2 linked regions of the Cytobacillus sp. IB215665 genome follow. The protein of the gene in region 2 binds, or shares a complex with, the protein of the main gene of each other region. Links are inferred from orthologs where the notes say so. Each region holds a gene or a part of one and is shown on either strand. Other genes may lie near its edges. The genes, in order: groL and metK.

What was found.
Region 1: the proteins of metK (region 2) and groL are in contact, whole or in part, in a cryo-EM structure (PDB 8P4O), measured with the Escherichia coli proteins. The link is inferred for Cytobacillus sp. IB215665 from one-to-one orthologs.

Annotation. Positions count from the first base shown.
Region 1 is NZ_JAXBME010000029.1:12,742-30,064, forward strand. Bases 6,568-9,543 are described here. They hold groL (chaperonin GroEL), read right to left. Parts: upstream 8,888-9,543; coding sequence 7,247-8,887; downstream 6,568-7,246. Other genes in these bases: SLH52_RS22335 (hypothetical protein), read left to right, coding at 6,568-6,785; groES (co-chaperone GroES), read right to left, coding at 8,987-9,271. Outside these bases: SLH52_RS22310 (ABC transporter ATP-binding protein), read right to left, coding at 1-1,205; SLH52_RS22320 (DUF4405 domain-containing protein), read right to left, coding at 2,703-3,449; SLH52_RS22325 (hypothetical protein), read right to left, coding at 3,509-3,895; SLH52_RS22330 (hypothetical protein), read right to left, coding at 4,879-5,319; more of SLH52_RS22335, read left to right, coding at 6,114-6,567; SLH52_RS22355 (type II CAAX endopeptidase family protein), read left to right, coding at 10,153-10,911; SLH52_RS22360 (YdiK family protein), read left to right, coding at 10,915-11,109; SLH52_RS22365 (DUF2161 domain-containing phosphodiesterase), read right to left, coding at 11,256-12,011; twin-arginine translocase subunit TatC, read right to left, coding at 12,165-12,917; SLH52_RS22375 (twin-arginine translocase TatA/TatE family subunit), read right to left, coding at 12,935-13,114; SLH52_RS22380 (redox-sensing transcriptional repressor Rex), read right to left, coding at 13,210-13,848; cyclic pyranopterin monophosphate synthase MoaC, read right to left, coding at 13,881-14,366; SLH52_RS22390 (ABC-F family ATP-binding cassette domain-containing protein), read left to right, coding at 14,922-16,853; tRNA (adenosine(37)-N6)-threonylcarbamoyltransferase complex transferase subunit TsaD, read right to left, coding at 17,294-17,323.
Region 2 is NZ_JAXBME010000021.1:44,484-53,776, reverse strand. What follows is about bases 1-2,865. They hold metK (methionine adenosyltransferase), read right to left. Parts: upstream 2,105-2,865; coding sequence 896-2,104; downstream 1-895. Other genes in these bases: pckA (phosphoenolpyruvate carboxykinase (ATP)), read left to right, coding at 2,651-2,865; SLH52_RS19985 (hypothetical protein), read left to right, coding at 490-699; asnB (asparagine synthase (glutamine-hydrolyzing)), read right to left, coding at 1-54. Outside these bases: more of pckA, read left to right, coding at 2,866-4,246; SLH52_RS19970 (DUF2584 domain-containing protein), read right to left, coding at 4,668-4,910; SLH52_RS19965 (alpha/beta hydrolase family protein), read right to left, coding at 4,964-5,752; SLH52_RS19960 (ABC transporter substrate-binding protein), read left to right, coding at 6,144-7,136; SLH52_RS19955 (ABC transporter ATP-binding protein), read left to right, coding at 7,150-7,929; SLH52_RS19950 (ABC transporter permease), read left to right, coding at 7,907-8,713; ytkD (RNA deprotection pyrophosphohydrolase), read right to left, coding at 8,827-9,293. UniProt on the Escherichia coli protein: Catalyzes the formation of S-adenosylmethionine (AdoMet) from methionine and ATP.

The sequences.
Region 1 (17,323 bases), on a different replicon or contig from region 2:
TTAATAGGGTATAAACCCATCAAACAATAAATTAGAGTTGTTTTCCCAGAGCCGTTTTGACCAACGATAGCTATTTTTTCTCCACACTCAATTTTAAAACTTATATTTTTCAACGCTTGTTGCTCACTGTATGGATATTTAAATGAAACATTTTTAAATTCAATACTAGAATTGAAACTAAATGGCCTATTTTCTTTTGATTCATTTAGTTCATAATTAGAATCTTGAAAATCCAAAAACTCAAAAAGATCTCTAATATAAAGACTATCACTGTATATTTCACCTATATTGTATGAAATATCAATTAGGCTTCTTTCGGCAGCTTGCACTGATTGAAGAACACTTACAAAATCCCCTATTTGGATTGATTTATTTCTTACAAACTTCAATAAAAAAACACTTACTAGAAAATATAAAGCTGATGACAACACATTAATACATATATTTGCAAACTCTCTAGACTTTATAAGAGTTAAATATTCTTTACTAATTTTTTTAAATAGAAATGCCCATCTATTAAGAAAGAAATCTTTAAGATTAAATATTCTTATCTCACTTGCACTGACACGATTAGTAAGTAATGCTGAGAGATATGCTTGCTCTCTTGCTTTAGGAGTTTGGTGTAAATGCATTTGAAATTCCATCTTACCGTATTTTACTCTTAAGTAAATAATCGGTATGACAATTACCATTACAATCACTATCAGTAGCCAATGGTATGAAATTAAAAAGATAAATAAGCTTGTAAGAGTAATTATTCCTTCAAAGATGTTCAAAGTAGACACTACAGGTGACATCAACCTAATTCCTTTATTATATTGAATTCTATCTAGATGATTATGAAACTTTGCATTTTCAAAAAATGCTAAAGGAGACCCGACTGACTTTTCTGATACCATCTTTTCCAAAATATAATCAAGTTTTTTTTCGTACTTTGAATTTATATATAACTTAATATTTCCAATAGATTTTTGGATAATAAGTACAATTAATTGTAGAAATAATAATAGCCAAAGTTGGTGACTATTAATATCATTATCCCCTCTTAATACGGATGATATAAAGTTAATAATTTCCTTTGATAGCCAAACCGTAATAATTGGCACAAACCCTGTAATGATTGCGAAAATGAGAGACAGTAATACCCAATACTTTGCATATTTAAAGACAAGATAGAATGATCTTTTATAATAGTTATTTTTCATGATGTCTCCTCTAACACATAAAAAGATTAATTTACAAGAAAAAAGACTGATAATTACTTATGTTAATTATCAGTCTTTTTTCATACTAGTTAATAATATGAGTGCACTCAATAGTTATATATTAACTAATTAACTGAGAAAGCTATTTAGATATTACGTTAGATGTAATATACAATTATTTGATTCTTGTGCAGAAACACACTTTTCTTCCAACTGAAGGATCCCAACCACAAATTGTGTAGAATCCACATTCACATCTCTCGTCAACACATTCACCTTGTAATTTAGAATTTCCTGATAAAAGATTTGCTAACTTTGCTAACATTTAACCGACTCCCCTCTAAGATAATATTTTTCTAATGAAGCTCGCGAGTTCTTAGAATTTTTCAGTAGACCAATAAGCTAAATTTAGATAAAAAAGAAAAAAATCCCTTTAATACTAATTTATCCTATAAAGTCTACTAAATAACAATTTAGTATATTTTTACTATTTAGTCAACAATTTATTTCAAAATTTTCAATAAAATTGTCGAAATTTGCTTTTATCTAAACTTTTTCTTTCACTGAATTATTACCCTAATTTATTTTTGTTAAATAGATATTATGTTGTTTTAAAAAAGGAGCTTAACTGTTCTAGCTTATGAAAAATTGGCATGAGAAGAATTATATAAAACTTATATCTCTACCTTTTTAGTTATTTAAGCTCCCATTCATGTTAGGATTTATGAATCTATTTATTTACTTTTACTAAGAAAGGGTTTACAATTTCTCTTACTTTAGCTTTAATAGGCTCTCTGTAGCTAAATTCATGGTTATACGATCTGATACGTGATAGGCTAAGATTTCACTGGTCGATCCATCTTTAATAGTGGACAAATAGGCTTTCTGACCCCTTACGTAAAATAAATATGTGATATTGGTTAGAGGAGTACTTTTCCAGGGACTTACTTAAATTGTCGGTCCAACAGATTGGGTACAATCCTATGTTCTTGTGTTGCTTTCATCATTCGTCTATAAGAGTTTGCCTTTCTAATATGGCATATAATGGCGGCTGCTTCTTCATTATTCGTCGTATAAGCTTCAAATTATAGACAACAAAAATGTACCCTATAAGAAGACTTTTTAAAGTGCTTATTCTATAGGGTACATTTTAGTAAAAGGCGGTACTAAATGTTACAAGGTGACTAAATATATACTAATGTAACTTATGTACTCCCTACCCATTTGGTGTCGTTAGGGAGCTAATAAACGATTAAATACCTTGCTGTATTTTATATTATGAAAATAAATTTTTTTAATAACCTTTTAGGTGGTCTGCAGACATTTACAGCATTCAAAAATACTATTTCATTAACTTTATGTCACTTGTTTCAGCTTTCTTCCTCTAGGTTAATCTTTGGATGTTCACATATGTTTCTTTCTAAAACTTTGATCTCACTAGAAAAAAATACAACATTGGCTACCTATTTTGATTAATTTTCGAAAAGTGAAACACCATTAGGACGTCCTTGTATGTTTCTTATTCATGACCCTTTTTTCAATTAAGTTGGTATAAAAAGCAATTGAACCCAAAAGGCATGAATAGATTGTGAAAACTGGTAAAATTCCTAATATGTTAACTGAAAATAGATTTTCATGCCCTTCTGTTCCCGCACTTTTTTCAGCACCTAAACTCGGACCACTAACTAAATCAATCGATACAACAGTCAGTTTAAATATTTGGACGAACAAAAAAATCGTCCCAATAATCAACATTATACGTAAAATTTTTATCCGAGAAGGTTTACGAAAAGAAAATAGCTTCTTTAATTTAGGGTATTGGCTTCCAATTTGTTTGATCCACTGCCAATGTAATCCTAAATGAACCCCAACTATAAGTAATCCGAGGATTGACAAAATAATATGAAGAGCAAGCCAATTTATGCTTGTGAAATATCTAAAATTAGGAAAGATAACCTCGGAAATTAATAATCCACTTACCATAATAAACAACATATCTAACAACAGGGTTATATTTAATAAGTATGATAGTAAGGCTTTGCCTCTTATTCTTTTTGAGAATATTTTTTTGCTCATACCAATAATCCAATCTTTGTTTAAAAATAAATGAATAATTAATGCTACTGCCAATAAAATACTAGCTATTTCATGAAATGCTACACTGGTGATAGCTGGAGCAAATAATAAGCTAAATGTAATTGCAATCAATAAATCAAAACAAAATTTAAAACGATTTTTTTTCATTTTCAATCCTCCTGAAAAACACCTTTAATTATATTTACGAATGCCCTTCAATTCACTAATTATAAATTTTTTAATATCATTCTAATTGCTGTTGAACAGTTTACATCATGTTCCTTTGCATAATTATTAAGTTTCTTAAAAGACTCCTCATCCAATCGAACGTGTAATGGAAAACTAAGCTTTTCTGACTTTTCTTTTCTAGGCCTTCCTCTTTTCGTTCTCCTATTTCCTTCTTCATCCATCCAAGCCTCAATTGTAACAGTGCCATACTGTTCAATAATCTGTTGACAATTATGCTTGTCCCATAGATCTTTCGCTTTCTTTTTATAAATGATAGATAGCTGAATTTCTTCATCACTTAACCCGATAAACTTTGCTTTCTTATAGAATTTTTCTTTCAACAATTGCTCTAATTCTTCGTATGAAGAAAAAGTTATTTGATTCATTTAAACACTCCTTTTTTGTAGCACAAAAATCCTAAAAACATTATAGCATTTTTTGTGCTACAAAAAAACCAAAAAGAAATATGTAAATCTTTCTGTCCATTTAGTAAAGGTACATTAAAGGGCTTTTTGCTGATTTTATCAACCTTTTATTTGAATTCGAGAATTTTCAGTAACGACTCCTGTTTTATCTCATTAACTTTTCCCATTCTCGAAAGCCTTTTTTATATTTCTTACGTTGTTTCACACTTCTGGTTAAATTTGATAGAATTTTACGTAACATTTTTCACTTCATTCAAACCATCCTCTTTTAACAACTAAAAGAGGACACCCATCACACAACTAAAATGCTGCAATGATTAGCGCCCTCCTATTGTCAGGTATGTATATAAGCCTCTTCTTTTTTCTGTAAACTCCCAATCCTCTTTTATCACATTGTGAGTGTTGAATTTATCAAATGGAAATACCTACATCTCAGTGGCTTAGCTTGTCTTGTTCGATCATTAATATTGTTGTACTTATGCAATTACTTAACTTAGTTTGTTGGCTTAGATCAATTTCTTTAATTTTAGCGACTCGGTTCACCCCTTAACTCTTTTTCAAAGCTTTATCTTTAGTAAGAAATCATAGCTACTATTACAAGCAAATTTTATTACCTTTACCGCTCCTTTATTGTTAAACAAGTATATGTACATGCTGGACAGTTAGTACGATAAACTTCTCCTTCTTTTCTATCAAACATAATCTATCTTAAGTTTCATAACTTCGGCGTTTTCCTTTACAATGTATGGTACTATTATTTTTAGTTATAAAATTACATGGGGACTGTGAAAATAGGTTCTATATTAATAATCACAGCAGTATTTCATTTTTTTTTCATTGATTTTTGTACCTATTTTATTTAAAGAAAAAAACTAACCATTATTTACTATAAATTGGAATTCACTACGAAAACACCTAACCCACTTGTAAACTTATAGATTTCATTACTTGATCTTCGGTCTTAATTGCTGTGCGCTAAAATTAACAGGACCATTAAGGTTTATGTCAGGGTTATTTGCAAAACCAGTTAATCTATAAGTAGCACATTGATAACTATTAATTTTATCAATCGTTTGAGAAGATGTTATACTAATATCTTCTCCGCCACCTTCAATTCCTCTGATTGACCTATGAATAGTTGTATCCCCTCTCCATACTTGATGAGTAAATTCATCACCACCTTGGTTGTTTAATACAAATGTCCAACTTAGCAATACAATATCACCAGGCTTTAAGTTATTTAGTGTTAACAGTGCAATTGTTGTAGGATAATTTGAATCAGTTGAAAGAGATCCTAAGTCCACATGGTTTGTTGAAGGAATATGAAATTGAAAGTCAACTATCTCAAATCCTTCTCCATTACCTCTACACAATTGGTTACTCATTCCCTCATCTCCCTTAAATATTATATATATATATATGGCTTTCTAAATATTATTGTGTGGGGAGATGTCTGTAAAAGTTGTAATATAAAACTATCGTTGTGTAGTTAAATTCAATTTGACTATATATATATGATTCTTAGATCCAAGTCTTTCACAGTAACTCTTGAGTTTCCATAACATTTTACTTATACCTCCCCAAGTTACTCGCTGCTTATCTTGTGTTTAATATAATTCTTATGTTTTTGGTAATAATACACAGAAAACACTTTATATATACACAAGTTTTAACTGGAGGTAATTATGTTCGAAATCATGGAAAACATAAGAAATTTGTTGGTCAACTCATATTTTACCAAAGGATTAATTTACCAATTTTTTATTGCGTTTGTTAAATTTTTCGTTCTTTATTGGATAATAAAATTAGCTATTATTAATGGGATCAAGGAATCCAAGAATAATGAATAATGAATAATAAATAACTGTTTCTTTTAAAACACCTTAGATTGGCTTATGAGGTGTTTTTTTAAAGTGGTTGTTTTCACATTGATTGTTATTTTTCGTATTAATAAACACGTACTCAACTAGAGTTCGTGTTACCTTTTTCAGGAAACGATGTACTAATGCGTTTATATTAAAATTATTCATCTCTAAAAATTGATATACTTTTAAGCTCATTTTAATGTCGTGCTTGGTTTATTAAGATAATCTTAAGAAATATCTACCCATAATATTAAGAATTGGACATTACAATACATTTAAAATCAAAACTAAAACATATTAAAGGAGTCTTAATTATGAAGAAAATCATTGTAGCAACAGTGGTTGCTTCTACTATTGCATTTGGAAGTGTAACAGTAATTACTTTAGCTTATAACAACAATTTTTTTGATCGAGTAAAGGGTGTATCTAATCAATTTTCTAAAGATAAATCTCTTTGGATGTATGATTATGAGGGCTTAAAAACTTTCGATGGCAAGCTAGTGATAAAATTTGATGGTGAAAGTGGAATTATAGATTTACAAGGAAATCAAATAAATAAGGATAACTACTACCGTATACTCGGAAAACAGGGCTTTAGTATCATAGGATATGAAGGGGATGATCATTTACCTGAAGAAGAAATGGTAAAACGGAGAATAAGCGCTTTTCGTGTAAAAACAGCTGGCAAGACTCAAGTGGAAATTAACCAAGAAATCATGGAAGGAAAATCACAAATTAGTCTATATAGGGAAGCGCATAAATTAGGAATTAACTTTGAAGACAAATCATCAGAGCAGTTGTTAGCAGAAATAATGGAAATACGTAAAAAAAGAACATTTGAAATATACGATGAGTATTATACTGCTGAAGATTACAAATCAACACTAAGGATGGCAGAAAAAAATGGGATTGAGACAGATGGGAAAACTCTTCGCCAAATAGAACAAGAATTACTTAAATACTTACCTTCCATCAAGTCCTTATGATGTAAGTAACACTATATAAATCTTGTTTTTTAACTAACCATCTCAAATTAAACTATTCACCACCTCATCACTCGTGTATTTTTATTTAATAAACACAACTTACCTTTTGTTTACTAAACCAATCACAAGTTAGACATGAAAACAGAATGAGGTGATTATTAAAAATTTCAGGACTATATTCTGAATTAACTCCACACTCGTTAAGACATACACATACATCATTACTTGCAGAGGCTGAAGTGAGTTTACCTGAAATCATGGAACGTCTTGGGCATAAAGATGATGACACGACAAAACATGTGTATTTACATATTACTAAGTCTATGAAAAAAGAGGCTTCCCAAAAGTTTGCTCAACTAATGGAAAACCTCTAATTTTTTATAACCTCACGTTACCTAAATGTTACCCATACTGGACATCATATAGGCAAATCCTTTTATATCAAGGGTTTGAGGGGCAGATTACATCATGCCGCCCATTCCGCCCATTCCACCCATGCCGCCCATGTCAGGCATAGCAGGTGCGCCACCTTCTTCAGGTTGGTCAGCTACTACAGCTTCAGTTGTTAAGAACATTGCTGCAACAGATGCTGCGTTTTGTAATGCTGAACGAGTAACTTTTGTTGGGTCAACGATACCAGTGTCGATCATGTTAACCCACTCGCCAGTTGCTGCGTTGAAGCCTACTCCAACTTCTTCACGTTTTAGACGATCTACAACGACAGATCCTTCTAGGCCAGCGTTGTGAGCGATTTGTCTAATTGGCTCTTCAAGTGCACGTAAGACGATATTTACACCAGTAGCTTTATCTCCGTCAGCTTCAATTGCTGCTACTTTGCTGTGTACATTTACTAGCGCAGTACCACCACCAGAAACAATACCTTCTTCAACAGCTGCGCGAGTTGCATTTAAAGCATCTTCGATACGTAGCTTACGTTCTTTTAATTCAGTTTCTGTAGCTGCACCAACTTTGATTACCGCTACGCCACCAGCTAATTTAGCTAGGCGCTCTTGTAATTTTTCTTTATCAAATTCAGAAGTTGTTTCTTCTAATTGTGTACGAATTTGGTTTACACGTGCTGCAATTTTATCAGATGCGCCAGTACCTTCAACAATTGTTGTATTTTCTTTTGTTACAACAACTTTTGAAGCACGACCTAATTGAGCAACAGTAGTAGCTTTCAAGTCTAATCCTAGGTCTTCAGTGATTACTTCAGCACCAGTTAGGATAGAAATATCTTCAAGCATTGCTTTACGACGGTCACCGAATCCAGGAGCTTTAACAGCTACTGCATTAAATGTACCACGAAGTTTGTTTACTACTAATGTAGCTAAAGCTTCACCTTCTACATCTTCAGCAATCATTAAAAGTGGTTTACCTTGTTGAACAACTTGCTCTAATACAGGTAACACTTCTTGGATATTAGCAATTTTCTTATCAGTGATTAAAATATATGGATTTTCTAAAACAGCTTCCATTTTATCAGAATCAGTAACCATGTATGGTGAAGCATATCCACGGTCGAATTGCATACCTTCAACAACTTCTAATTCAGTTGCGAAGCCTTTTGATTCTTCAATAGTGATAACACCATCATTACCAACACGTTCCATAGCTTCTGCAATTAATTGACCTACTTCTTCATCAGATGAAGAAATTGCAGCTACTTGAGAGATTGATTCTTTACCTTCAATCTGTTTTGAGATTGCTTTAAGCTCTTCAACTGCAACTTTAGTAGCCTTCTCAATTCCTTTACGAACGCCCATAGGGTTTGCACCAGCAGTTACGTTTTTAAGACCTTCAGTAATCATTGCTTGTGCTAAAACAGTTGCTGTAGTAGTACCGTCACCAGCTACATCATTTGTTTTACTAGCTACTTCAGCAACTAGCTTTGCACCCATGTTTTCAAATGCATCTTCTAATTCGATTTCTTTTGCAATTGTAACACCATCATTTGTAATTAATGGAGAACCAAATTTTTTCTCTAATACTACATTACGTCCTTTAGGTCCTAATGTAACTTTTACAGCATTAGCTAGTGCATCTACACCACTTAGCATAGAACGGCGTGCTTCTTCGCTAAATTTAATATCTTTTGCCATATTGTTTTACCTCCTCAAATTTTCCTAATCTATTAAATAATGTTCAATCCATATGCTGTTGAACATTACACATTATGTTAAGTACAAAGGTGGATAAAATTAGCTAAGTACAGCTAAAATATCGCTTTCACGTACGATTAAGTATTCTTTACCGTCAGATTTTACTTCAGTACCAGCATATTTTGAGAAGATGATACTATCACCTACAGCTACTTCAAGAGCTACACGCTCACCGCTGTCTAGTACTCGACCAGAACCAACAGCTACAACTTTTCCTTCTTGAGGCTTTTCCTTTGCAGTATCCGGTAATACGATACCACTTGCAGTCTTTTCTTCTGTTTCTTCAATTTGAATAACAACACGATCACCTAATGGCTTTAACAAGTGAAACAACCTCCTCAAATAATTTAAATGGTATTATTGTTCAATATTCTTCTATTAGCACTCGCTATACTTGAGTGCTAACACAACTATTATATTAATGAATCTCACATGTTTTTGCAAGTCTAAAGCAGAAAAAAATTCCTAATTTCATATATACCCCATAAATAGACAAGTTCTCCCTTGTATAACCACGACATTCGTCCCATTTTTTATTACACAATTAGAGCTTGGCTTTATTTCTTGTCATAGTCTTCAATATAGAAAGACTCTTTTCGTAATCTTTGCCGCTATTGATACCAGCATAGAAAAAGTGTTTTATACGGTTATCATTGCTTTACAGAAGAAAGATGCCATAACTCTAGTTAAGTACTTGGCAATTGCTTAGTACGAAAAACATTATTTAAATCAAAAACAACCCATTTCTAGGATCTCTGTAGAGTTAATATTGCTGATGTTGATGTATTTGGAACGCTAAGTAGGTTTTACATGATTGAAATAAAGTTTATACCTTCTTATGTAAATATCTTTATCATTTAACCCTTTAAAATTATGTCACAAATACGTAGGAATAAACATAAAAAACATAATATACATGAGTATGTTAGAATACTGTGATAAAATACGGTAAGTATTGTACTAACCCGTGTATATCGGACATACATTATTAGTGCATATTTTAATCGGACAACTATGATGAAAATCGTTAAATAGGCTAACAATGTCAAATCATTAAGGTATATCATTTGAATAGGGATTTTTCTTTCTGATAAAATGACATGGTGACCTCTAAAAGCTGCGAAGGGAAACAAGGCATTCCCAAATAGCAAAATACTATTTTAAACCAAAGCAGCATGAACAAACATTTAAAGGAGATTATTTTATTGATTAAAAAGATATTTCCACCGTTCGAAAGACATTATTGGTATGTAATTATCGCGTATATTATCGTCCAATTTTCTGCGACTTTAGGTGTGCCATTATTAGAAATTTTAGGTGTAGGCGAGGATGCTCATTCTAATGATATTGCGCTAGTCATTAGGGTTGGTTATTGGGCTGTAATTAGCTTTATCCTCGGATTAATGATTATTCTCTTCATTATGAAAAAAGATATGATTAACAGAGTGATTCCTGAAGATTACCCCTCTACTGGCAAAGCCATTTTCTGGTCAATCGCAGGTATTTTCCTTGCGTTATTTGCACAATCTTTAGCAGCAAATATTGAAATGTTACTTGGAATTAATCCAGGGTCAGAAAATACTGAAGTGCTTATCGGAATTTTTGAATTGGTCCCGTTATTCATTATTGTCACTTCAATCATCGCACCAATATTAGAGGAAATCATTTTTAGAAAGATCATTTTTGGCTCGTTGTATAAGAAATATAATTTTTGGATATCAGCACTTATTAGTTCTGTCATATTCGCCCTAGTTCATGGTGAGCCAGAGCACATACTCATATACAGTTCAATGGGATTTACTTTTGCCTTTCTTTATGTGAAAACAAAAAGAATACTCGTACCTATTATTGCACACGTTTCAATGAATACATTTGTGGTCTTAATACAAACTATCTACAAGGATGACATTGAACAAATGCGACAACAACTGGAACAAATGCAGTCGATTATTGGAGGATTATAACATATGCGCCGCTCACCTTTATTTTTTGGATTTATATATAGTTTTATAGGAATCGTTTTCACATATCTCGCAATTCAATCAGCTCAAGAAACAATTTGGAATTTCCCCACTCTCATATTGTCTTTTGTAGCCACCCTTGATTTTGGAGTGGCTATTCGTATGTTTATCTTTCATAACAAACTAAAAAATATAAAATAATTAACAACCTTCCTAGTTAACAGGAAGGTTGTTTTATTCTATGGCTAATTTCACATTAATTGTTGCTTTTTGCTAAGCACGAATATGTTCGGGACATCTTTTCTTCTCTAAATACATATGAGTTACCCAAAATACCATTCTCTGTATCAACCAAGCTTATTTGCTATTAATTCACCGTAATAGTGAACAAGTTGTGGATATGAAGTTAGCTCATTCTTACCCTTATCACTAAGTGAATAAGTTCCTCTTCGCACCCTTTCAAACCAGCCGTAATAATTTTTATTAAGAATAGATACAGTTTTGTCACCCGTTCCCATTTGGCGAAGATCACTTGTTGATAACTGACCTAAACGTTCGAGGCAACAAGCAATATGAATACAGTTTTCTTTGTACGCCGTCATGATTTTTTGATTCTTGCTTCCACCAACATTATGGTCACGATGCCTGCCTTGCATTTCAGTTAAAAGTAAATCTCTCTTTTTTTTGCTGCTTTGCATGCTTTTTTTCCGATCAAAGTCAGCTGGGGCTAGAATGATTTCTACCAGTGCAGTACCATTTTTGAAAGTTACAATCATAAGGCCTAATTCTAACCTTCTGACCAAATAACATATATCCTGCCATTTTTTAGAACGCAAAGAATATGTAGGCCTCGGGATAGCAATATACACCTGATCGGATAAACGCTGCCTTTTAGTAGCTTGTATTAACAGCTTTATACTTATATTAAGCTTAAGCTCCACGATCACTAGCTCATCGTCTTTTATAGCTGCTATATCACAATGATTGACTTCTCCATATACTTCATACCCCTGTTCTATAAAATGCTCTTGAATAGGTTTATATAAATCAACCTCAAACAATTTTGTTGTTTTATTGCTCATTAACATCATTACTTTCTTCATTTATTGAATGCTTTATATAAGATATTAATACGACCTTTATACTTGCATATACTCACAAAATAACCGCTAGAAAATACTACATGAAAAAAGTGAGCCTCTACAATTTGTAAAAACTCACTTTGATTAACTTTGTTATGGTTTATTGTATGGTTATTACTCATTTTCAGTCAGGAGTTCCTGTTCTAGTTTTTCCACTTTCCGATAGGTTATTTTTGAGATAAAGATACTTATTTCATATAGAATAAATAAAGGTATCGTCACCATCAGATGTGAAATGAGCTCTGGTGGCGTAATAAATGCTGCTATAACTAGTAAAACGAAATATGCGTATTTTCTTATTTTCGCTAAAAACATAGGCGAGACTATGCCAAGTCTAGTTAAAAACATCACAACGACAGGAAGCTGAAACAATATTCCAAATGGAATAGTGATTTTAAATAGAAATTGGAAGTATTCATTTATGCCAATAACTTGATTAACCGTTAGCCGTTCAGATATCCTCGTCATAAACTCAATAACAAATGGAAATAGAATAAAATAGGAAAATGAAACTCCACCTAAAAATAGTAACACTGATATTGGTATATAACTTAAAGTGATTTTCCGTTCTTTTTCATATAGACCTGGGCTAATAAACGCCCAAAGCTGATATAAAATAACTGGTGCAGTAATTACAAAAGCTATAATAAAAGCAAATTGCATATAAATTTTTATTGGATCAGTTAAGGAAAATGCATTCATCGTCAGCTCTTTTGCTTCATCAGCCTGTTGTAAATAGACAATGATTGGCTCAGCCAAAAAAAAGCTTCCAATTGTAGCAACAACAAAGAAAACGGCTGCGATAATTAGACGCTTCCTTAGCTCTCCTATATGATCGTATACAGACATTTCTTTACTATCATTCATACTTTCTCATCCTAATGTTACTTCTTTTTATTATTTTCATTTGCAATGTCTTGTGCCGCTCTCTTAAATTCTCTAAGTGTTTCTCCAGCAGCTTTTCCTAATTGAGGAAGCTTATTTGGACCAAAGATAACGAGTGCGATCACTAAAATTAATATAAGACTTCCTATTCCTATGTTAATTGGTCTCACCTCCATCATAAATTACAAATAATTTTCCTGATCTATCATTATAAAGCATATATTGTTATTATAACTCGATGATCATCTAAACGACCACAATGCCAGTAGAGCTACTATTCAGTTGGGTAGTTTTTAAGGAAATATACTAAAGATTGTAACTCAACTGCTAAATCAATGTGATGAATTCTAATATGGTCAGGTACATTAATTCGAGCTGGTGTAAAATTCAAAATACCCTTAATACCTGTTTCTACTAAACGATCGGTCATCCCTTGAGCAACTGGTGCAGGTACAGTTAAGATGGCAACACTTACATCTTTGGTAATATATTTTTCTAAATCATCCATATGATAAATAGGAACATCTCCAACTGTAGTGCCAATTTTTTGCTCATCAACATCAAATGCAAGTTCAATTTTCATATTATTATTTTTAATAAAATTGTAATTTAAAAATGCAGTACCTAAATTCCCGACCCCGATTAACACCACTTTTGTCAGTTCATCTTGATCTAGTGTTTGTCGAAAAAACGTTAATAAATAATTAACATTATAACCATACCCTTTTTTACCTAAAGCACCAAAATACGAAAAATCTCTACGTATTGTTGCTGAATCTACTTTTACAGCCTCGCTTAACTCAGCAGAAGATACGCGCTGCTTACCTGCAGCATGAAGATTTTTAATGAATCGATAATACAATGGTAAACGCTTTGCAGTAGCTTGTGGAATTTTTGTTTGTTCGTTATTCACTTCTATTCCCCCACATTCAAACAGCTATTCATTCACTGCTCTCTAATAAAGTCTCCGTTCTTTCCACCAGTCTTCTCTAATAAATAAGTTGGACCAATAACCATACCTTTATCAACTGCTTTACACATGTCATAAACAGTTAAGGCACATGTGCTAGCAGCAGTTAAAGCTTCCATTTCAACACCTGTACTACCCTTCGTTTTAACTTCTACGATAATAATAAGCTTGTATAAGTGCTTTTCTTCTTCCCATGTAAATGTGATATCGACACCCTTTAAACTAATTGGGTGACACATCGGGATAATATCTGATGTTTTTTTTGCAGCCATAATACCAGCCACTTGAGCTACAGCTAAAACATCCCCTTTTTTTATTTTTGAATGAATAATTTGTTCATAAATTTCTTTACTAACTGAGATACTTGATCTCGCTATAGCAGTTCTTAATGTTTCGCCCTTTTCAGAAATATCAACCATCTTTGCTCTACCTTGATCATTAAAATGTGTAAATGAAGACACTGTTGCTTTTCACCTCTCAATATGACTATACTACACTATTTTTACAATCCTGTCGTTACTTTAACAAGGCGTGAAAACTATATGTACACCCAAGTCCGTTTCTATCACCTTCTTAGTAAATGGCTTTTTCGTAAGTGGTGTGGCAATTGTAATTAATAATTTAGCCTATTGTTATAGTTTTAATGATGAAAAGGTGCAACAAATACTATGAGAAATCCTATTTATGTCTTAGTACAAGGCTTTTTTCGCATTAATTGCTGTTATTCGTTTTAAGAGAAAATACGTATAAACCTAGCGGTCGTAGCTTCTTTCCTCTTAATAAATGAGGTCAATTGCAAAAAATTTTATGAAAAGAGCCTATACATCGTACATGATATAAAAGCTAAGTCTAAAATATCTTCACTAAGAAAGCGCATACAAATCAAACTGAACTATTGTTAAAAATAAGCACTTCTCAAACCTTAGATAGTTAAACATTGGAATCCAGTGAAAGAATATTGCTCATTTCATACATTTTAAGATACACTAAAACTATTATAACAGAGGTGAACTAACATGATAGTGTTACAAGTGAATCAGCTCACAAAATATTTTGGATCTGATCTTATTTTATCGAATATAAAGCTAGAAGTACAATTGAAAGATAGAATAGCTGTCGTTGGCCGTAACGGCGCTGGAAAATCAACCTTATTGAAAATAATAGCAGGATACATGTCTCATGATAGCGGAAGCGTCATGAAACCGAAAGATATTTCTATTGGATATTTAGCACAGCATAGTGGCTTAGATTCGGACTTATCTATTTGGGAAGAAATGTTAACCGTGTTTGAACCGTTAAAAAAAATGGAGATAGAATTACGTAAACTAGAAGAAAAAATGTCCAATCAAAGCCTTATGTCAAACAAGGCAGATTACGACAAACTATTAAAAGAGTATGATCATTTACAAATTCAATATAAAGAACAAGGTGGCTATCAATATGAAGCTGATGTACGAGCTGTTCTACACGGACTTCAGTTTTCCAGCTTTAATTACTCAACACCTATATCATCTTTAAGTGGTGGTCAAAAAACGAGGCTTGCTCTAGGGAAGCTATTATTAGCAAAGCCAAATTTATTAATACTAGATGAGCCTACTAACCACCTTGACATTGATACTCTTACTTGGTTGGAGCAATATTTACTCGGCTATCCAGGAGCTATTCTCATCGTATCTCATGACCGTTATTTCCTTGATAAAGTCGTTACACAAGTATACGAAATATCTCGAACTAATTCAGCAAAATTCATCGGTAATTATAGTGATTATTTAAAGAAGAAAGCAGAAAATTATGAACACGATTTAAAGCTTTATGAAAAGCAGCAAGGTGAAATTGCCAAGCTTAAGGATTTCGTTCAACGAAACTTAGCACGAGCTTCAACAACAAAACGAGCACAAAGTAGAAGAAAACAACTGGAGAAAATGACAGTCCTAGATAAGCCTACTGGAGATGAAAAATCGGCTTCGTTCCACTTCGACATCGAACGTCAAAGTGGAAATGAAGTTTTAAAAGCTAAAGACATTTCTGTTTCTTATGAAAACAACAAGCCTATTATCCAACATATCAATTTTCAAATCATGAAAAGTGACAGTGTAGCTTTGGTAGGTCCAAATGGTATTGGGAAATCAACTTTACTCAAGGCAGCGATTAATAAGATACAAGCCCTACAAGGAGAATTTTCTTTTGGATCAAATGTTAAAGTTGGATACTATGACCAAGAACAAGCAAATCTTAGTTCAAATAAAAGTGTTCTTAATGAACTTTGGGATGAGTACCCATCAAAACCCGAGAAGGATATAAGGACAGTGTTAGGCAACTTTTTATTTTCAGGTGATGATGTGTTGAAGCCGGTATCAACACTTAGTGGTGGCCAAAAGGCACGACTTGCGTTAGCAAAGCTTATGTTACAAAAAGCTAATCTGTTAATTTTGGATGAGCCTACAAACCATTTAGACTTGGATAGTAAAGAAGTACTTGAAAATGCATTGATTGACTATCCTGGTACAATTCTATTCGTCTCCCACGACCGCTATTTTATAAACCGACTAGCTACGAAAGTGTATGAACTTACTACAAACGGTATTACTGAATATTTGGGAGACTATGATTATTTCATATCAAAGAAAGCAGAAATTGAAGAACTTAAGCTGCTAAATGAACAAAAAGTAGTTAGTCCTTCAATCAAGGAAGATAAAACACAGACGAAGCTGACTTATGAACAAGACAAGGAAATGAAGAAATTACAGCGTCAAAGAAAAAGAAGAATCGAAGAGCTAGAAATAGAGATATCAAAACTCGAAGAAAAAATAGATAAAAATGAGACTCTCCTATGTGACCCAACTATCTTTCAAGATCACGAAAAAGTGGCCGTGATTAATGAAGAAAACTCACAGTACCAGGAGCAACTAGAACAATTAATGACCGAATGGGAAACACTCCATGATTAGAAGAAAAGTGGAGACGACTGTTTTGCCTCGACAAGCGTTGGAACTACAATCCTAGAAGGTGCTTTTTACCTTTTAGGATTGTAGTGAAACGACCTCGAGAGGCTAGGGATACAGAAGAGAAGCGCAAGCCCCCAATAAGCACTACAATTATTGCAAAAAAGATGTTTCTTACACTTCATATGGATTGTAGTTGACTCTTCCACATAGTTATCCACAAACAATTCATTGTAATGTATGTTATACACCGACTTTTACACATTATCCACAGTTTTTATCAAAGTTATCCACTTATCCACTTGCTTCAAAAGTGCTTTTAAACTAGCTTTTGTTACTAATTTTCCACAATAGTATTTTTTCTGTGGATAAAGGTGTGGAAAAAGACCGTATCCTTAGGAAGAATCACGGTCTTTCATAACACTGTTATGTTATTATTCATTTTACTATTGCTCAATATCAAGGCCAGGGTTCCC
Region 2 (9,293 bases):
TTCATGACGTTGATGATTTGCTGTATTGTTTACACAGCCAATGAATCCACACATTATGTAAGTCACCTACTAATTCGTATTTATATATTTAAGAATTATATCATATTTGGCTAGTGAATTGAGAGTGTTAGTAGTATACACAATTTTCCTTTTAATTTAATCAGAAAGGTCCTTTTCGTAAACTTTGTTGCTATTTTTACTAAAAGTCTTTTTGTAAACTCTGTTGCTATTGTTACCAAATTAATACCATAAAAAGTGGTTTTATACGTTAGTCATCGTTGTACAGAAGAAATGATGCCACGGACACTAAATGTATAAGTATTTATTTCTTAAATTGAAAAATAGCCTTCAATGCGAAAATAGCCTTCTGCAAAAATAATCGCTCCTACATTTCGCTTAATATTAATTATTTTCTTTCATTTATAAAGGAAATTTTAATTAGAGTAGAGAAATAGTTTTTAAAATTCTGAAAAATCAGGAGGGTTACTTGTGGACTATCGTGAACATGAGGTACTAAAATTCATTAACGTAAATTTTCCTAACCTAGAACTTGAAATTCAGAACTTGTCTTTGTTTCCTTTTGGCAAACGAATAATTGATATTAATGGCTATGAGATATTCGTTTACTACTGTCCTTTTTCTGATAGTGTTAAAACGATATTTCCTAATGTAGCAGAAGTAAGAGCCCATCTTAGTTAATACCTATAAAAAATATTGTCATTCATAGTGAGGGCAGACCTCACATACAGAATATGTTGTATGTGAGGTCTGCCCTTTAGTTATTGCTTTGTAGTTATTTATTAAGGTACTTTTGTTAATTTTGTTGCTATTGTCATTTAAGTAGAGCAGCAATAATGATACTGAAAAGCAACAATCAATCCGAAAGCAACCTTTATTAATTACTTCGAGATAATGCTTGTTCTTTTAACACTTCTGCTTTATCAGTACGTTCCCACGTAAGATCAACATCAGTACGTCCAAAATGTCCATATGCTGCTGTTTGCTTATAAATTGGACGTCGTAAATCAAGCATATTTATAATCCCAGCTGGACGTAAGTCAAAATTATTACGAATGAGGTCAACTAAAACTTCATCAGCAACCTTACCTGTTTCGAATGTATTTACTGAAATGGATACAGGCTGTGCGACCCCGATTGCATATGCTAACTGAACTTCCAACTTATCAGCTAAGCCAGCTGCCACCAAATTCTTTGCAACATAACGTGCAGCATATGCAGCTGATCGATCAACTTTTGTAGGATCCTTACCAGAGAATGCTCCCCCTCCGTGACGGGCATATCCTCCATACGTATCAACAATTATTTTGCGCCCTGTTAATCCGGCGTCTCCTTGTGGACCACCTATTACAAATCGACCTGTCGGATTTATAAAGTATTTTGTATCAGCATCAATCAATTCTTTAGGAACAACATGGCTTATAACATGCTCCTTAATGTTTCGTTGAATTTGTTCTAATGTGATCTCTGGGTGATGTTGAGTAGAAATTACAATCGTATCTATGCGAACTGGTTTATTATTTTCATCATACTCAACAGTTACTTGGGTCTTACCATCTGGTCGTAAATATGGAAGAATTTCTTCTTTTCTTACCTTTGTTAAGCGTTGTGCCAATTTATGAGCTAATGAGATTGGTAACGGCATTAATTCTTTTGTTTCATTACAAGCATATCCGAACATTAAGCCCTGGTCACCAGCTCCAATTGCATCTATCTCTTCATCTGTCATTGACCCTTCACGAGCTTCAAGTGCTTGATCGACACCCATTGCAATGTCAGGCGATTGCTCATCAATAGATGTTAATACCGCACAGGTTTCTGAATCAAAACCATATTTTGCACGTGTGTAGCCGATGGTCCGTACAGTTTCACGTACGATCTTAGGAATATCAACATACGTCGATGTAGTAATTTCCCCAGCAACCAAGGCCATCCCTGTTGTCACGGTCGTTTCGCATGCAACACGAGCGTTAGGGTCATTTGTTAAGATAGCATCAAGAATGGAATCTGATATTTGGTCACAAATTTTATCAGGGTGACCTTCAGTTACAGATTCAGAAGTAAATAAGTGACGTTTTTTTGTCATAGCTTTTCCTCCTTTATGAAGCAAACTACTTCATATAGTTATATTTTGAAACGGAACTCATTCCCATATTACTTTCCAAAATTTCAAACTTTTTACTGGAAATAAATAAAACCTCTCCTACAAATCATGAGGAAAGGTTTGACATACTCGATTCACGCCTTTCACTCTTATCGTTCAAGACAAGTGCCTTGCACCAGGTTAGCACCTTATCACAATTAAGAACAAAGCAGATTATTTTCTCATAATCTGAAAATATAGTGATGGTTGCTGGGCTTCATAGGGCCTGTCCCTCCACCAGCTCGGGATAAGAGAGTATCCGTTCAACACAATATATTAACGTAGTAAACAGTATCATGTCAACATAGTTAAGAGCTGAATTGTTCATTAAATTATCGTTATGTATCTTTTACAAAGAATGGTACGATTATGTTGAATCCAGTATAAAATAATTATAAATAGTATAGACTATTTGAGTTAATGTGTTATACTATTTTTAAGTTATGAATTGTTAACGACATTATTAAAACGTAAAGGAAGGTTTTGATCATGAATTCTGTTAGTGTATCATGCGAATTATCAAGTTTACTAGCTCGTAAAAATACATTACACAATTTATCCGTCCCTACTCTCGTTGAAAGTGTGTTAAATAGAAAAGAAGGCACTTTAACTTCTTCAGGTGCCATACTATCTACAACAGGAAAATATACTGGACGATCACCAAAAGATAAATATATTGTAGATGAGCCATCTACAAGAGGTAAAATAGATTGGGGAACAGTAAATCAGCCTATTTCACAGGAATCATTTGACAATCTCTATAATAAAGTACTCGATTATTTAGCTAACAAAGATGAAATTTATGTATTTAATGGGTTCGCAGGTGCTGATAAAAAATATCAACTTCCTATTCAAGTGATTAATGAATATGCATGGCACAATTTATTTGCACATCAGCTATTTATTCGTCCTACTGAGGAGGAATTACAATCGCATACCGCTGACTTCACTGTCATTTCTGCGCCAAATTTCAAAGCAGACCCTGCAATTGATGGAACAAGATCGGAAACATTTATTATTATTTCATTTGAAAAACGCACAGTGCTTATAGGTGGAACAGAGTATGCAGGTGAGATGAAAAAATCAATATTTTCTGTCATGAACTACCTTCTCCCTGAAAAAGAGATTTTATCCATGCATTGTTCAGCCAATATTGGTCAAGAAGGAGATGTCGCTTTATTCTTCGGGTTATCAGGAACGGGAAAAACAACCCTTTCAGCTGATGCGAACAGACGGTTAATAGGGGACGATGAACATGGATGGTCAGCAAATGGAGTGTTTAATATAGAGGGTGGCTGTTACGCCAAGTGTATAAACTTATCCCGAGAGAAGGAACCACAGATTTACGATGCGATTCGATTCGGTTCAGTACTAGAAAATGTCATCGTTGATGATTGCTCAAGAAACCCTGATTATGACAATTCTTCTCTAACAGAAAACACTCGAGCTGCTTACCCTATACAAGCAATCGATAATATCATTTTTCCTAGCATTGCAAGTCACCCTAATACGATCATTTTTTTAACAGCTGATGCTTTCGGTGTTTTACCTCCTATTAGTAAACTATCGAAGGAACAAGCAATGTACCATTTTCTAAGTGGGTATACGAGTAAGCTTGCTGGAACAGAGCGAGGAATCACTTCTCCACAAGCTACATTTTCAACTTGCTTTGGTTCACCATTCTTACCATTGCCAGCTACACGTTATGCAAAAATGTTAGGTGATAAGATTGATGAACATGGTGCTCAAGTATACCTTGTGAATACAGGCTGGACTGGTGGAGAATATGGTGTAGGTAACCGAATGAAACTTGAATTTACTCGTTCAATGGTACGTTCTGCTTTAGAAGGAGAATTAACCAATGTTGAAACAATAAAAGAAGGTATATTTGGTTTAGAAATACCATTACATGTTCCCGGTGTACCTGATGATGTACTACAGCCAATAAAAACATGGGCAAATCAACAAGAATACGTTGATAAAGCAACTGAACTAGCAGCAAAATTCCAAGAGAACTTTAAAAAGTTTAGTAATATTGATGAGAAGATAGAACAATTAGGTGGACCTTCATTAATAGCTAACTAATTACTTACTACTCTATATACACTTTCATCATGCATGATACTTAGAATAATAATAACAACAAAGGGTCTGACCCCATTAATAAAAATGGGTCTGACCCTTTTACTCTTTACTAAGGTTAGTATTATTGTAATCATTCGTCTAGGATTGCTGTATGCGAACAAAGTAATCAACACTAATTTCTTATTCTTCTTTTCTTTATAAAAGGCTGTTTTTCAGATTGATTGTTGCCTTAGTTCTAAGATACACGTTTACAGGCATCTTTTCTACTTTTACATATCAAGCTCTCATAAAACTCAGCATTATCACATTATTAGTAAAAACAACTACATCGTTTACGAAAAGAGCCTTACTGTTAAATGTTGTACAACAGCCTCAAAATGTAAAAAAGCATTGATTTTGCCGGATAAAGTATCCCAATCCCTTAGTTTGTTGAATGTAAAGAAATCAGCCGGTAAGTGATCACAGTTTTATTATTTTCTAATTCAACCTTATCAATTACCCCTTCTCCACTTATATCTCCCCCTATAGTTCTTTTTACCTCTAATGGGATGTCGAGTGGATATAGACGGTAACCTGTTTTTTCTAGAGTGAAAATATTTTCTCCTAACCTTTTTTCTTTTCCCTTCGTAACAATCATTGTATTTAATTCAAGAGGCATACCCATTTTAAACGCTCCTTTAACATAGTTATCCTTTTATGACTATTTTATCATGGTGCTTATTGATTTTTCATCCACTCAGTAAGTCTTTTTACAATTTTTCTATTTTCAGCAGGAGGAAAGTAATGGGTATATTCGTCAAAATACCATGTAGTTACGCTTTTATTAAGCTCTTTCAGTCTATTTTCAAGTCTATATGCATGTTGTATGGTCACATTGCTATCGTTTTTACCATGGATAATTAAAATAGGTGCATGTAATTGTTCTAGCGTATAGAGAGGTGTACGTATTTTGTATCTATCTGGATACTTATTAGGTGTTCCTCCAATAACTCTTTTCAGCATACGTCGTAGATCAATTCTTTCGTTATATGTAAGTGTCATATCAGAAACACCACCCCAAGTTACAACTGATTTTACATTGTGTTCTATAATCCCTGTGAAAAGTGCCATGACACCTCCACGTGAAAAACCAAATACATGAATCCTATCTTCAAAAACGCTATCAAGCTGTTCTAGTACTCGGTAACTTGCAACGGCATCATGCCTATCATTACCAGCAAAGTCTTCATTACCTTCTCCGCCTTGATTTCCACGATAAAAAGGCGCCATGACTACAAAACCTTCTGAAGCAAATTGGACGATGCGCCCAACACGAACTTTACCAACATTTTTTATTCCGCCTCTTAAATATAAAAAACCATCATGCTTACCTACTCTTTTCGGTTCGGCTAATAATCCCTTCACTTTCAAACCGTTACTTAAATATGTTAATTCATATAAAAGGATATTTGGATTAGGCGAAGGTAACCGCTGTCTTTCAATAACATGTCCATCTCTACATTCCAAGCTGATCCCCTCCTTCTACTTCAGAATATAGCATGGAAAAGTATTTATGTTGTTTATGCTGTGATAAACACAATGTATTAATTAAGCAACGATTGTTACTAATCCTGAACAGCTAGTTTGACTTTGAGATGTACGATGATAACAAGAAGGATGGTTGTAGAACAATTTATCTCTTAGGTCGAAAAACAACAATCTCTGGGGAAACAATCAAAATAAGTAACTAAAGTTATTATGAGCTTCTATGTTAAATTCTCTACATACTATTTTCACATGTCAACTACTCTACATTCTAACAGTGTAAGTATTGAAGTGACATTCATAGGCGTTCACCTTTTCGAATGGTGCTTCATAAACTATCTTAGCTTAGAAAAGTATATAGGAGGAACTGGCAATGAAGAAAAAAATAAGCTTTATATTTCTTGTAGCATTTCTAATCTTCATACCATTGTCTGGGTGTAATGAACAACAAATACAAAAATTACGTGTTGCTGAAGTAACCCATTCAATATTTTATGCCCCACAGTATGTTGCATTTTCTGAAGGATTCTTTGAAAAGGAAGGGCTGGAAGTAGAGTTGACAACGACATGGGGTGGCGATAAAACGATGACAACTTTGCTATCTGACGGTGCCGATATTGCATTAGTTGGCTCAGAAACGACAATATACGTCCATGCTCAAGATGCTAATGATCCTGTAATAAATTTTGCTCAACTAACTCAAACCGATGGGACTTTTTTAGTTTCACGCACTAACATCAATAATTTTTCCTGGGACCAACTGAAAGGAAGTACTTTCCTCGGTCAACGCAAAGGTGGTATGCCGCAAATGGTTGGAGAGTTCGTATTAAAGAATCAGGGTATTGATCCACACAAAGATTTAGATTTAATTCAAAATATTGAATTTGCTAATATTGCAAGCGCATTTGCAGCTGGAACAGGAGATTATGTGCAGCTTTTCGAACCAACAGCAAGTATATTTGAACAAGAAGGAACAGGATATATTATTGCATCATTTGGCAAGGAGTCTGGATATGTTCCATATACTACCTTTATGGCAAAAAGCAGCTTTATGGAAGAAAATAGTGAAGCAATAGAAAAGTTTACTCGAGCGATATATCAAGCACAACAATGGGTTGACTCTCATGATGCAGCAGAAATTGCACAATCAATTCATACCTTTTTTGAGGATACATCAATAGAATTAATTGAAACAGTAGTTGATCGATACAAAAGTCAAGGCTCATATGCTACCAATCCAATCTTGGATGCAACTGAATGGAATAACCTTCAAGACATAATGGATGAAGCTGGCGAACTACCTTTACGAGTAGATCATGAAACATTAGTCAACACTGATATTGCTGAAAAGGTGATGTCCAAATAAGAGGTGATGATTCATGAGTTTTTTATTAATAAACAATATACATCACACATATTTTTCTAAATCATCAGCAACTACCGCACTCGAGAATATTAACCTAGCAATTAAAGAAGGAGAATTTATTTCATTTATTGGACCAAGTGGCTGTGGGAAGACAACGCTACTTTCCATTATTGCTGGACTTTTACAGCCCACTAAAGGTGATGTTCTTTTAAAAGACACCAAAGTGACAGCATCAACTCACACTGTCGGCTACATGCTTCAGCAAGATTATTTATTTCCTTGGAGAACGATTGAAGAAAATATTTTATTAGGATTAAAACTCAATCATAAATTATGTGATAGAACAAAAGAGAAAGCTATTCAGCTATTACAAGAAATCGGGTTAGAGGGAACCGAAAATCTGTACCCAAGACAACTCTCTGGAGGGATGCGTCAAAGAGCAGCGCTAGTGAGAACATTAGTAACAGATCCACAAATTTTTTTACTGGATGAACCTTTTTCTGCACTTGACTTTCAAACGAAACTTAAATTAGAAGATCTCGTATCAAACACTTTAAAGGAATACAACAAAACTACACTACTTGTAACACATGATATTGGAGAAGCAATTGCAATGAGCGACCGCATTATATTACTGGATGCAAATCCAGGTAGAATATCCGAAACATTCGTTATTCCAAACACATTAAGTGAACTACCTCCATTTAATGCTAGGCAACACCCCATATATGCTGACCTTTTCCAGAAGGTCTGGAAGGAGTTGGATAAATTTGACACCTCAAACAAAATATAGCGACCTTCATGCCCAATACTTGTATCAGCTAAAAAAAGAAAAACGCGTAGTAAGAATTTATCAACTGCTCATTTTTATTGTATTTTTTTCAAGTTGGGAAATAGCTAGCTACTTTAAGTTGATAGATCCACTATTATTCAGTTCTCCTTCAAAAATCACAAAATTATTAATTGAAAAAGTAGCAGATGGCTCAATATTTGTTCATATAGGTGTCACATTATTTGAAACCGTGCTTGGCTTTATTTTAGGCACCTTATTAGGAACCATCCTGGCTGCACTTTTATGGTGGTCACCACGCCTTTCCAACATATTAGACCCTTACCTTGTTATTTTAAATGCGATGCCGAAGGTTGCACTAGGACCTATATTAATCGTTGCCTTAGGACCTGGATTTACGTCCATTATCGCTATGGGAACTATCATATCAGTAATTATTACAACAATTGTTGTTTACACCTCTTTTAAAGAGTTAGATCCAAATTATTTAAAAGTATTACACTCATTTGGAGCTTCCAAAAGACAATCATTTTTCGAAGCAGTACTTCCTTCTTCATTTCCAACGATCATTTCAACACTTAAAGTCAATGTAGGACTTTCATGGGTTGGTGTAATCGTAGGGGAATTTTTAGTATCTGGTAAAGGACTTGGGTACATGATTATTTATGGTTTTCAAGTATTTAACTTCACACTCGTTCTCCTCAGTTTATTAATTATTGCAGTTTTTGCTACAATTATGTACCATGGCGTTGAATACCTAGAAAGAAAACTGATCAAAGACGTATAAATGGAACTATAGGGCAAAAGAAAGATACACCAGCCTTGCTAATCAAAAACTAAAAACAATTAAAGCTCGCACAAGGACCTGAAGATATATAGACCTTGTTGCGAGCTTATTGTTTATTCATTAATTAATTCTCTTATTCGGTTAAGACTATTTTGTAGCACCCCATCCTTCATAATAAAGCTATAAGAATCATTATAAGCAATATTTTCAGGCAGATGATCGAGTAAAACAGGCCCCTTTGTTTCGTAGTATGTTGGTTGTTCCTCAATTGAGTTGATACTTGCAAAATAGATATTTTTTATAATCCTCTTCTCTTTTCCCATCACCATATATTGACCTATATACCGAAGATCAATAATGTTACCACCTGTTTCCTCCTTCACTTCACGAATTGCTGCTTGTTCTGGAGTTTCTCCTTCTTCGACATTACCACCGGGGAATTCTAGGCCTCGTGTAGCATGATTTGTTACAAGCCATTGTTTGTAAAACCTACATATGACCCACACATGCTTAGGAGATAAAGAAAATGGATGATTGTCAAATGAGAGGTAAACATCATTAAAATAATAGTCCTTAAATT